2 linked regions of the Gemmatimonas phototrophica genome follow. The protein of the gene in region 2 interacts with the protein of the main gene of each other region in a pairwise test. Links are inferred from orthologs where the notes say so. Each region holds a gene or a part of one and is shown on either strand. Other genes may lie near its edges.

Region 1 (6,370 bases), 1.3 Mb from region 2 along the record:
GCCTCCAGCGTGAACTCCGGGTGTGCGGCCAGAAACTGCTGCACCTGTTCGTCGTTCTCTTCGAGCTCCAGTGAGCAGGTGCTGTAGATCAGCAAGCCGCCCGGCTTCACCACCGTCGCGGCGGCGCGCAGAATCTGCTTCTGCAATGCGCCCAGCACCGCAAAATCGCTCACCTGCAACCGCCACCGCGCATCCGGGTGCCGACGAAAGGTGCCAGTCCCGGTGCAGGGCACATCCACCAACACCGCTTCCACCGGGGTGATGGCGGGGTGCCTGGCATCGGCCACCAGCACATGCAGCCGCTCGGCATCCAACCGGCCAAAGCCGTTCATCATGCGATCCACACGCGTCATGTTCCGATCGGCGGCGAGCACCAGGCCAGCGCGGCGCGAGAGCTCCAGCGCCTTGCTCCCCGGTGCGGCGCACAGGTCGGCCACGGTGCTGCCTTCGGCCACATGCGCGTACTGCACCACCAACGTGGCCGCCGGGTCCTGCACGTAGAGGGCGCCCTGCTTGAAGGCGCCCAGTTCGGTGAGCGCCACCCCTGTGGCCAGGCGCAACGAATCGGCAACGCGCGGGACCTCGTGTGTTTCCACGCCAGCGCCATCGAGCATGGCCTCCAGCTGTTCGCGCACCACACCGTACGGACGCACCACAATGCTGGCTGCGGCGTTGTTGGCGTCGAGCAGGGCCCGCGTCTCCTCCATGCCCCAGCGCTCACTCCACCGCTGCACCACCCACCGGGGATGCGAGTACTGCTGCGCCAGCGCTTCCAGGGCATCCGAGGGCGTGGCTGGCTCAATGGTGGCCCGCTCCCGGTCAATGCGCCGCAATACGGCGTTGGCCAGCTTGCTGGCTCCAATACCGTGCCGCTGCTTGGTGAGCTGCACCATCTGCCCAATGGCGGCGTAGGGCGGCACGCTCCCCATACTGAGCAGCTGATAGGTGCCCAGTCGCAGCAGATCGGCCACGTCCACATCGATCTTGGCAATGCCGCCGCGCACGCGGTCGGCCAGAATGGCGTCGAGTCGGCCGCGACTGCGCAGCATCCCCCACACCAACTCCTGCACCCAGCGACGATCGCGCGCGTCGAGGGCCAGCGTCCGCTTTTCGAAGGCGCCATCCAGCAGCTGCCCCGCCCGCAGGTCGGCCAGCATGTTGGCCGCTGCGGTGCGTGACTCCGTCACATCGGGGCCTTTCTGTTCGCCCTGGTACGGCCGCTTCACGACACTCACGGCAACGCGTCCGGCGTCACGACGTCAAACTGATCGCCGGCCGCCACACCACGGCCACGGCCCCAGGACGCGGCCGTCATGCGCGGCTTGCCACTGGGCTGCACATCCATGAATCGCACGGCGCCCACGCCGCAGCGTACCAGCAACCCGTCGTCGCCGGCGCTGCGCACGGTGCCGGGAGGGCTGGCCTGCGTAGGTTCGTCCAATGCGGCATCGCTGCCATCGCCCACGACGCGCACCCCGAAGCACTTCACATCCTGTCCCTTCAGGGACGCATACGCCCCCGGACGCGGATCAAAGGCGCGCGCCACGCGCGACACCAGCGCGGCCGGCTGCGCAAAGTCGAGGCGCGCCATGGAACGATCGATCTTGGAGGCGTACGTGGAGAGCGCGTGGTCCTGCGCAATAGCACGCGACACCCCCGCCTCGATGAGCGTCAGTGCCTGCACAATGGCCAGCGCTCCCATCTCCGCCAGCTGGTCGTGCAGTTCCCCATAGGTGGTGTCCGGACCAATGGGGGTGCGCACCACATGCAGCATGTCACCCGCGTCGAGCGCTGGTACCATCTGCATGATGGTGACGCCCGTCTCCGTCATGCCCTGCAGGATGCACGCCTGAATCGGCGCCGCGCCACGCAGCTCGGGGAGCAGCGACGCGTGAATGTTGAGCGTGCCGTGTGGCGGCAGATCGATCACGGCCTTGGGCAGAATGTGCCCGTAGGCCACCACAACCGAGATGTCCGGCGCCAGCTCACGCACCTGCTGCATGAACGCATCGCCGCGCGGCTTGAGCGGCTGCAGCACCGGAAGGCCTTCTTCGAGCGCCACCACCTTGACCGGCGACGGGTCGAGCTGCGTGCGCGAGCGTCCCCGTGGTTTGTCGGGCTGGGTGACCACGCCCACCACGTCGTGCCCTTCACCGAGAAGGGCGCGGAGGGGCGGCACGGCGAAGTCTGGCGTGCCCCAGAAGAGAATTCTCACGGGGCCGCGTCGCCTTACGCGTCCGAGCCCGCGGCGCCCTTCTCGGGGGGCAGATCGCCCACCGGAAGCACGCGCAGATTTTTCGGATACTTGGACTTTTCGTAGTCCCACTCTTTCATGGCCGATCGCTTCTTGAGCAGGCTGAGTCGGTCGGTGAAGAGTTTGCCGTGCAGGTGATCGATTTCGTGCTGCAGGCAGCGGCCCAGGAGATTGGCCGCGTCTTCGATTTCGTACCACACCCCATCGATGTCCTGCGCCCGCACCGTCACCCGCGCGTGGCGGCTGACGTCGGCATAGATCTCGGGAATGGAGAGGCAGCCTTCTTCGCCTTTCACCAGCCCGCCGTCGTGACTGACGATTTCCGGGTTGATGACCACCAGCCGGGTGTCGTCGGCGTCCACCACACACAGACGCTCGCTGCGCCCCACCTGCGGCGCGGCAAGCCCCACACCCTTGGCGGCTTCCATCGTCTCGAACATGTCGTCCACGAGACGGCGGAGCTCCGGGGTGATTTGCGTAACGCGCTCGGTGTCCTGTCGCAGGATGGGAGAGCCGAGGACGTGAATATCGAGACGGGCCATGGAACCGAGCGCTTACGCGGCGGGGGTACCACCGCCAACCGCGGCAATACGGCCGCGTTCGACGATCAGCTTGCTCTCACCCGACTTGATCGTGATTCGATCGGCCAGGGTGGCGGCGCCGTCCTTGCCCTGTGAAGCGATGTGCAGCACTTCGCCCACAATGCCGCCGGCGGTGACGATTTCATCGCCCTTCTTGAGCGTCTTCACGCGCTCCTCGTGCGACTTGCGCTGCTTCTGCTGCGGGCGGATGAGCACGAAGTAGAAGATCGCGAAGATCGCGCCGTACATGAAAATCATCTGCGGGATGGCCTGGGTAGGCGCGCCCTGCAGAAGTGCGAAGCTGGCAATGACGGAAGCGGTCATGAGGCGGTCTTTCTGGAGTGGTAGCGGGCGAGCCAGTCACGGCTCCAGCCCTCGAACGTGCCGGCCTGGACGGCGGCCCGGGCGTCGCGCATCAACGCGACAAGGAAATGTACATTGTGCAGGCTCAGGAGGCGGAGTCCGAGAATCTCTTCGGCCACGAATAAGTGCCGGATGTAGGCCTTCGAGAAGCGGGTACAAGCGGCGCAGGTACACCCCACCTCCAGCGGCTCCGGGTCAGTCCGCCACTGGGCGTTCTTGATGCTCCGGCGCCCGGTGCTGGTAAAGAAGGCCCCGGTCCGGCCCATCCGGGTGGGGGCCACACAGTCAAAGACATCCACACCGCGGGCCACCCCCTCCACCAGATCCTCCGGGAAGCCGACCCCCATCAGGTACCGGGGGCGGTCGGTGGGCAGCTCCTCGTTGACCACGTCCAGCATGGCGTACATGTCGGGCTTGGCTTCGCCCACGGACAGGCCGCCAATGCCGTACCCCACCCAATCCCCCGCGTTGCGAATGGCCTGGGCGGACGCCCGGCGGAGGTCGGCATGAATTCCCCCCTGCACGATGGGGAAGAGCGCCTGCACGGGGGTGGGGGCACTGAGATCGGTGGCCTGGAGTTCGTCAAAGGCAATCCGGCACCGGTCGAGCCACCGGATGCTGCGTTCCATGGCCACCTTGGCCAGGTCGTGCGGCGACTGCCCGGGGACCACGTGATCGAATTGCATGATCACGTCAGCGCCCAGATTGCGCTCAATGCGCATGACCGATTCGGGGGTGAACTGCTGCAGCGACCCGTCAAGGTGGCTGCGGAATTCGACCCCTTCTTCCTGGATGGTGCGCAGCCCCTCCAGGGAGAACACCTGGAACCCCCCGGAGTCGGTGAGCATGGGCCCGGACCACTGCATGAATTGGTGCAGGCCACCCATGGTGCGCACGAGCTCATCGCCTGGCCGCAGGCGTAGGTGGTACGCGTTGGCCAGCACCATGGTGGCGCCCAGCCGCGACAGGTCTTCGGGATCGAGCGACTTCACGCTGGCGAGCGTGCCAACAGGCATGAACTGCGGCGTTTCCACGGGGCCATGCGGGGTGTGAAAGACCCCGGCCCGGGCGTGGCCGTCAGTGTGTTGGGTTTCGAAGGAGAAGTGGGACACGCCGGAAAATACACTGCCTGGGCCGTGCGGTGGCTTGTGGCGTTCCACTATTGCCGGCGTCTGGGCTGACACCGCTGAACGGCATTACGAGGACTGGTCCGTGTATTCGGACAGGGCGTCTGACCGAGGACGGCGACGGTGTGAGCGACCGGCACTCTCCACCTCCGCCAGTTCAACATTTTTAAAGATTGAACACACTGGCCGCAGCAGTACGCCGCCTGACTCATGCCGGAACCAGTCCTCGTTTGGACGCCCTGTCCGCGACATCGGAGCAGTCCTCGGTTGGCAGTTCCAACCCGGCTCGCGATTCGCACCGGTGCTTGGGCTGGCACCGCTGAACGGCATTACGAGGACTGGTCCGTGTATTCGGACAGGGCGTCTGACCGAGGACGGCGACGGTGTGAGCGACCGGCACTCTCCACCTCCGCCAGTTCAACATTTTTAAAGATTGAACACACTGGCCGCAGCAGTACGCCGCCTGACTCATGCCGGAACCAGTCCTCGTTTGGACGCCCTGTCCGCGACATCGAAGCAGTCCTCGTAATGCAGTTCAACGGGGCCCGTGGTACACCCCACACGTCAGATGATGCACATCGCATCACCGTACGAGTAGAACCGATACTCGTTCTCCACCGCCACCCGGTACGCATGCATGGTCTGCTCGTAGCCGGCAAAGGCCGCGACGAGCATGACCAGCGTGGACTTGGGCAGGTGAAAGTTGGTGATGAGATGGTCAACGCCGCGGAACTGGTAGGGCGGGCGCAAAAAGATGTTCGTGTCGCCGGTGTATGGCTGCACGATCCCATGCGCATCGGTGGCCGTCTCGAGGGTGCGCACGCCGGTGGTGCCCACCACCCAGATCTTGTTGCCGCGGGCCCGTACGGCATTCAGGCGGTCGGCGGCCTCTGGGGTCACCTCACACCATTCGTCGTGCATGAGGTGCTGCGACGGGTCCTCGTCGCTGACCGGGCGAAAGGTGCCCGCGCCCACATGCAGCAGCACATTCACGCGTTCCACGCCCTTGGCCTGCATCTGCGCCAGCAGGTCGTCGGTGAAGTGCAGCCCGGCGGTCGGCGCTGCCACGGATCCGGCTTCCCGGGCATACACCGTCTGATACCGATTCACGTCGCCCGCTTCGTCCGCCCGCTCAATGTACGGCGGCAACGGTACGTGGCCATGCGTCTCAATGGCGGCGAGCGGATCCCCATCGGTGTGGAGCTTCACGATGCGCGTGCGACGCGGCGTGGTATCCACGATTTCCACTTTGAAGCCATCGGCGATGGTGACCACGCGCCCCGGGCGCAGTTTGCCGCCCGGATGAATCATGGCTTCAAAGTGCACTCCGTCGGCGTGGCCCTCGGCCGGACGCAGCAACAGAATTTCGGCCGGTCCACCACTCTCACGATGCCCCAGCAGGCGCGCGCGGAACACTTTGGTCGTGTTCAGGACAATCGCGTCCCCCTCGGGAATCAGCCCCAGCACGTCGCGGAACGTGCGATGCGACACCCCTCCCGTGGTACGATCGACCACGAGCAACCGGCTCGCATCGCGCGGCTCAACGGGCCGCTGGGCAATGCGAGCTTCGGGAAGCTCGTAGTCATAGTCGGACGTACGGGCACCTTTCGGTGGCGAAACGCCCACGGAATCGGACGGGAGGGTCATAGAAGCTGCGAAAGACAATCGAAACGGCTCCGCCGCGCAACGGCTCGGCTCGTTTTCGTCCCGCCCGGATGTGTTTCCGTCCCTCCCGGGACATTAACGAATGGAAAACTCCGTATCCCGCGAAACGCGTTTCCCGGACCCCAGGTCCGATATTTCCACACGCAGCTTGTAACGGCCGCTCGGGGCTTCGCTCATATCCAGCGAGAGATAGTCCACCAGCGTTGGCGACGCGGCCGCGGTGCGGTCGAAGCTGATGGTGAACTTGTCTCGCGACTGCTGGGGGCGACCAACGGCCTTGCCCAGTCCATCCAACACCCGCACACCAAAGCCCAGCGGGCCACCGCGCTCGGTTCGTTCCACCGAAATGGCCACCCGGTAGCGGCCATTCCCCTGCTTGG
Region 2 (6,396 bases):
GCCGATCACGACCGGACAGCCGAGGGCCAACAGCGCCTCCGCGTTGGGGAGCGCGGTCTCCGGCGTGGTAAACTCAATGGCCACCTGTGCGCCGCCCAAGTCTGCCACGGTCAATCCACGCGCCATCTCCGGTGCATCAAGGCGGGCCACGATCTCGATGCCACGCTCCGGGGCCAGCGCATCAAGCGCGCGCCCCATGCGTCCCATGCCAACGAGGGCGACCTTGACCGCCGGAGCACTCATGATGCGGACTCGAAGAAGGTCGCATGCAATCGCTGCATGGCCGGGATCACCTGATCGTCGTCAATGACCAGCGTGAAATTGATTCCCGTGGCGCTCAGCGAGGCCATGTGGATGGGAATGGGCCCCAGCGCGGCGATGGCCTGCGCAATGGCCAGGCTGCCATCAGAAATTCCGGCCCCGACAATGGCAATCAGGCCGGCACGCGGCGACACCGAGACATCACCAAAGGCGGCCAGATCCTGGAGGATCGAGGCCAGGTTGGTCGCATCATCGAGAGTGACGGACACGGAGACTTCCGAGGTGGTAACGACATCCACCGACGTGCGATGGGTTTCAAACACCTCAAAGACCCGCCGCAGGAAGCCGGGGGCGAGCAGCATGCGCGACGAGCGGAGCTTCACCATGGTGGTGGCGCGCTTGCCGGCAATGGCGCGTACGGGCAGGCGAGGGGCATCGAAGGCAATCATCGTCCCTTTGCCACCCGGGTTCCGTGAGTTGTACACGTACACGGGAATCCCGCGCTGCACCGCCGGTGCAATGGTGGCAGGGTGCAGGACTTTCGCGCCAAACGCCGCCAACTCCGCGGCTTCATCAAAGCTGATACGCTCAATGAGTTGTGCGGCCGGAATCACCCGCGGATCGGCGGTCAGCATGCCGTCCACGTCTGTCCAGATTTCGATGCCGGTGGCATCAATGGCGGCGCCGATCAACGAGGCCGAGTAGTCCGACCCACCACGTCCCAGTGTTGTGGTGACCCGTGAGGCCGTGGCCCCCACAAAACCACCCATCACCGGGATCTTTCCCTGTTGCACCAGTGGCACCAGTCGCGCCTGTGCGAGCTGCCGGATCTCGTCGGTATCCGGTTCGGCCTTGGTGAAAAAGTCGTTGGTGCGCATCACGTCGCGGGCATCCACGAACACGGCCGGGTGCCCCTGATGGCGAAACGCGGCGGCCACGATCTGCGACGACAGTAGTTCGCCGATAGCCGCGACCGCATCCAGAGAGCGCGGCGTGAGATACCCGAGCGTTCGAAACGCCTCGGCCAGATGGGCCAACTCGTCGAATGTCGCACTGATGTCGAGCGACAGTTCCTCTGCCTCAGTGCTGCCACCCAGCAGCGCCTGGGCTTCGCGCTGGTGTCGATCGCGCAACTGCTCGATGAGCTGCAGTGCGGACAGGAGTTCGCCGCCGGCGGCCTTGTTGGCGATATCCAGCAGCAGATTGGTCGCCCCACCGAGCGCCGACACAATGACGACCGGCTGTTCCGACTGCTTGTTGGTAATGATCTCAACGACGCGTGAAATGGCGGCGGCATCGGCCACCGACGTGCCACCAAACTTGCAGACGATCACTGGCGCGCGAGCCCCGCCAACTGCCCGGTCTTGGCCAACAGCTCCGCGTTCAGAATCGAGCCACCGGCGGCGCCGCGCACCACGTTGTGCGACATCGCCACGAGGCGCAGATCAAACAGATGATCGGCGCGGACCCGCCCCACCGTGGTGGCCATGCCGCGCCCTCGCCCGGCATCGCGACGCGGCTGCGGGCGATCGGGTTCATCGCGGATGATCAGCGAGGGCTCGGGCGCCGACGGGAGACCGCGCACCGCTTCGTATCCCGTCCAGCCGCGCAACACCTCCAGCGCCTGCTCCGGTGTGGGCTTGGTGGCGAACGCGACGGACATGCATACGGTATGCCCATGCTCAACCGGCACCCGGTTCGCGTGCGCACTGGTCACGATGTCCGCCATCGTGATCGCGCCCTGCCGGTACGTCCCCAGCAACTTCACCAGCTCCGTTTCGATCTTCGGCTCTTCGTCGCCGATGAACGGAATCACGTTCCCAAGAATGTCGAGCGAAGCCACTCCGGGATATCCCGCACCGGACACGGCCTGCATGGTGGTGGCAAACACTTTCGTGACCGTGAATGCCTGGTGCAACGGAGCCAGTGCCGCAGCCATGACCGTGGTGGCACAGTTGGCATTCGTGACAATGCCTCCACTCCACCCACGATTCGCGCGCTGCACCGTCAGCAGCTCCAGGTGATCACCATTGACTTCCGGAATGACGAGCGGCACATCGGCATCCATGCGATAGTTCTTCGCATTGGACAGCACCATGCGTCCCGCCCTGGCGAAGGCCGCTTCCACGTCACCGGCCACGCCGGAATCGAGCGCCGAAAAGATGATGGGGGCGGTGACCTCGTCGGGCGTGCAGTTCTTCACCGTCAACGCCGCTACCGATTCGGGCAGCGTGCCTTCAAGCCATTTCGCGGCCGACCGATACGATTTGCCCGCGCTTCGTTCCGACGCGGCGACTTCGACCAGATCAAACCAAGGGTGCGCGTCGAGGAGGCGAATGAACGCCTGTCCGACGGCGCCGGTTGCGCCAAGAACGGCGACCGGCCAGCGAGTGGCTGTGAGTGTCATGCGAGAAGGGTGCGAACGATGCGAACGTATGCGTCAACCGACGCGTCGAGTTCCGCCACATCGATGTACTCGATGGGCGTATGGGCCACATGAATGGAGCCGGGCCCGAACAACAGCGGCGTCCCCCACCGATCGAGCAGCGGGATGTCGCTGGTATATGCAACGGGTTCCACCTCGAATCCGCTAATCGTCTGAAAATGCTGCGCCGGAATGTGCGAGCCCCACACCAGCTCGGCACGATCACCTGCCCAGGCCGCGAAGGCCGCCTTGACCGGCTCCACATCGCCGACCAGGCGGATCATGATTTCCGCCTCGGCCAACCCCGGCACGATGTTCGCCTCGGTGCCGGCACGGAGGACGCCGATGTTGTAGGTGGTCTGCCCGAGGATGGGATCACTCGGTAACGTCACGGTCCGCAGTTGCGGCAAAAGATCGAGCATCCCCTCGAGGGCACTCTCGCCGAGGTGCGCGTACGCTGAATGCGCCTCTCGCCCGCGCACACGCACAATGACGCGCTGCGCCCCCTTGCAGCCCGACGCCAGCTTGCTCTCGGTCGGCTCGCCATTCACCAGAAAGCGACTGGTCGCCGGAAGCCGGTTGGCAGCTCGGGCACCGGGGGATCCTTTCTCTTCCCCCACGACGAAGAGCAGGTCAACACGCTCTTCTCCCTGCTCCGCGAGCCGCTGCGCGGCCACCATCATGGCCGCCGCGATCCCTTTGGCGTCGCAGGCGCCCCGCCCGTAGAGGCGATTGCCGTCGAGACGCGGGGGGACAAAAGGCGGTACCGTATCGAGGTGAGTGGAGAGGGTGACCCCACCGCCCTTCCGCGTCGCCCAGACATTGGAGCGCGCCGGCTCCACTTCCTGCAAGGACACGTTCCATCCGCGGGCAATCAGCCAGCGGGAGACGAAATCCACCGCGTCCCGTTCACGGCCGGTGGTGGACTCGATAGACAGCAGTTCAGTGGCGAGAGCAACGGCATCAGACATGCCGACAAGATACACGCCCCACGTCGTGTAGCGCGCCCCCGCCGCCGCCGGTTTTTGCTCCGAATTTCTACGGACGCGTGGTCAACTGCGAACGAGAAACTCGAGGATCACGGCGTTCAGCCGGGCATCATCCATGTCGTCGTCCCAACCGGGCGCCACCAGCGCGATGACTCGATGTGCACCGGAGTTGCACTCAATCGCCACCGTGTCGGGCGCCATGGTGGCCGCGACTTCACGTTGATCTACCGGTACTTCAGGAAGTTCGAGGCAAATCCAGGTGGTGCCCTGCGAATCCGACACGGTGCGCACCGCAGCTCCGACGAAAGGGATGAAAAAACAGTGGTGCGTGGCTCGACGGCGGCGATACCGACGTGGCCGTGCGTCCATACCCGGAGCGGGACTCGAACCCGCACATCCTCGCGGATAAGGGATTTTAAGTCCCTTTTCAATAGACGCGGGACCGGTCTTCAGTTATCCGCACCGAGTAGAAAACGAGAATACCCACAATCTGCATCGGGCGCCATCGACCCCGAACGAAGCCCGTACATCCCCCGAGGCGTCACCCGAGGTTATAGACGGGGCATGTCGCGCGTCCGTATCGACGACGCCGGGTGCTGGATCCGGCACGAGGCTAAGAATAGCCAAGGGTATGGCTCGATTCGCGTCGGAGGCCGGAAAGGCCGTTCCGTCTTGGTGCACCAGGTCATCGCCGAGTCGCGATACGGCGCCATCCCATCAGATCGCATGGTTTGCCACACCTGCGAAGTCCGTACACGCCGAAGCCGCATATACTCTCCGATAAAAGGGCGGTGACATCACGCTGATATCACCGCCCTTGGGAAACCGAGGCCTGACTACCGCTTCGTCGGCATGGGACTTAAGTCGCTGCGAAGCACCTTGCGGCTCAGTACGCGCTGTCCGTCTGGGCTCACAGTAAGACGGAAAAGTTCAATTCCCATCATACCAGGTTCGATGTTGTTGAGCTCAAGCCTGACATCAATAAACTGCGTGCCCGCCGAGTCTTGGAGCGGACTCACTCTGAAGAAACGCCCCGTCATCGGACGCGACTTCGATAACGAGCTCTTGAATTGCGCATAAGCGGCGTTGCCATGGGACTTGCAGGCCACACTCGTGTCCGCACGAAAACACTGGGGACGTGGTACGAAACTGTACGACGACAGTTCCGAACCGAAACTCTCGATTACGGCGCGCACGAGCGCAGGAGAGGGTGTGGACTTTTTCCCCGATGGTTGTGCGTGCGACACACTGGCGCAAGCCAACAGCAGAGCCGAAAGCTGGAAACAAAGAGTTCGCATGGCTGGGATTGGTAGAGGGAGCCGCGCGTTCGACTTACCGGCTGCAGTTTGGCGCCTGAGCATAGATTTGCGTATGTAAGTAGTTTCCAAGGTGCCCTGCCTCATGGCGTGCGATTTGAACGAACTCCGCGTCTGTTGGAGTGTATCCGCTTTTCCGTTTCCCGCTAAGCACGACCTGTTGTGCCGCATACTGGGTTCTTCCGAGTGATTCAGTCGTGTCATCCACCATAAACCAAGTTGATGACTTGTATATGGCAAATTGCTGGGCGGCGTTGTACAGCGCATAACCACTCCGAAAGCAGTATTCGCCAGTGTTCGAGTTCATCATTCGTAGCGCAGTGGCCATGATTGAGTCACGAAGTGCTCCTTGAACGGGGGTAAGGATGCACGTCGAAGATCCGGGTGGATCGCAGTGGGTGATTAGTTGCTGAATCGTTGGTTGTGGCTCCCCCCCGCCACCGCAGTCTACCGTGCACGTTGAACCACCGCCCTCAGAACCTCCACATGGCATACCCGGATTACACGAGCCGTCATCGCCGGGGGTTGGAGCCTCAGGGTCCTCCGGGAAGTAATCGTCGCATTGCGGTTGCGACGGATCTTCCTCGCACGGCTGATCGTACCACTCGCATGGCCAATAGTAGGTTCCTGTAGACGTGACTGTGTGGGTGCAAGACCAAGACGCTCGTGGAGACAACGATACCTCTGCATCGGCCGGCGCGGTGGGGTTTTCGCCACACGCAGTTGTGATGGATAGAACTAGCATACACAACGTCAATGATACTCTTCGAAGCAAAAACATATTCCTCCGATCTGGACTATTACAATTCGCGCCATTTGCGCGAAGCCACGATATGAAGCGGTACAGAAGTCGTCAATAGAAACCTTGTGCAGATTTTTTCCGCTGAGTGCCTGCATCGCAGTTCTGTTTAGTTTCGACTGACCGGTCTATACCATGTTTAGCACGCCCCTTATTGTTTGTTCGCATGCAGCACGCCGTTGAGTGCGAGGACGCCGACGCCGACGTCACGGTGGTAGAAGACACGAGCACACACGTGTTGGCCGCGATCACGTGCACGTCGGCGTTGCGGGAGCGACTCGCGGCGCGGAAGGCGCCGGAGCCGGTGGCTGAGCGTGTGCCGGGCGAAGAGGGCTGATCGTCCATGTCCAAGCCCGCCGTCGTGCGCTACATCGCCGCACTCTCCCCCACCGAAAGCGGACGCCTCCTCAATGCGCACGAGGTGAGCGACAGCGTGTTCGGTGGGCAGGTGAGCAAGAAGTGGGTATGTGCCAAACCTGGGCACTATTGTCACGTGGTCGGGCGGATAGTGCTCTAGATACGTAGGCGAAATCCGCGCATGGGTGGGATCTTTGCAACAGGTGGCGTCCGGAGTTAGCGAGCTTCGGTTGCATGACATCGTGCGCC

What was found.
Region 1: the proteins of asd (region 2) and def interact in binary tests that used the Escherichia coli proteins (3 or more experiments, as listed by UniProt). The link is inferred for Gemmatimonas phototrophica from one-to-one orthologs.

Annotation. Positions count from the first base shown.
Region 1 is NZ_CP011454.1:956,036-962,405, forward strand. What follows is about bases 1,014-3,986. They hold def (peptide deformylase), read right to left. Parts: upstream 2,797-3,986; coding sequence 2,230-2,796; downstream 1,014-2,229. Other genes in these bases: rsmB (16S rRNA (cytosine(967)-C(5))-methyltransferase RsmB), read right to left, coding at 1,014-1,226; fmt (methionyl-tRNA formyltransferase), read right to left, coding at 1,232-2,326; yajC (preprotein translocase subunit YajC), read right to left, coding at 2,809-3,159; tgt (tRNA guanosine(34) transglycosylase Tgt), read right to left, coding at 3,156-3,986. Outside these bases: more of rsmB, read right to left, coding at 1-1,013; more of tgt, read right to left, coding at 3,987-4,310; tRNA preQ1(34) S-adenosylmethionine ribosyltransferase-isomerase QueA, read right to left, coding at 4,890-5,972; GEMMAAP_RS04010 (GWxTD domain-containing protein), read right to left, coding at 6,066-6,370. UniProt on the Escherichia coli protein: Removes the formyl group from the N-terminal Met of newly synthesized proteins. Requires at least a dipeptide for an efficient rate of reaction. N-terminal L-methionine is a prerequisite for activity but the enzyme has broad specificity at other positions.
Region 2 is NZ_CP011454.1:2,302,870-2,309,265, forward strand. What follows is about bases 631-3,629. They hold asd (aspartate-semialdehyde dehydrogenase), read right to left. Parts: upstream 2,669-3,629; coding sequence 1,592-2,668; downstream 631-1,591. Other genes in these bases: lysC (lysine-sensitive aspartokinase 3), read right to left, coding at 631-1,595; GEMMAAP_RS09760 (M20/M25/M40 family metallo-hydrolase), read right to left, coding at 2,665-3,629. In the rest of the region: GEMMAAP_RS09745 (4-hydroxy-tetrahydrodipicolinate reductase), read right to left, coding at 1-243; more of lysC, read right to left, coding at 240-630; more of GEMMAAP_RS09760, read right to left, coding at 3,630-3,657; GEMMAAP_RS09765 (hypothetical protein), read right to left, coding at 3,739-3,957; GEMMAAP_RS20545 (hypothetical protein), read left to right, coding at 5,957-6,127; GEMMAAP_RS20550 (hypothetical protein), read left to right, coding at 6,134-6,307.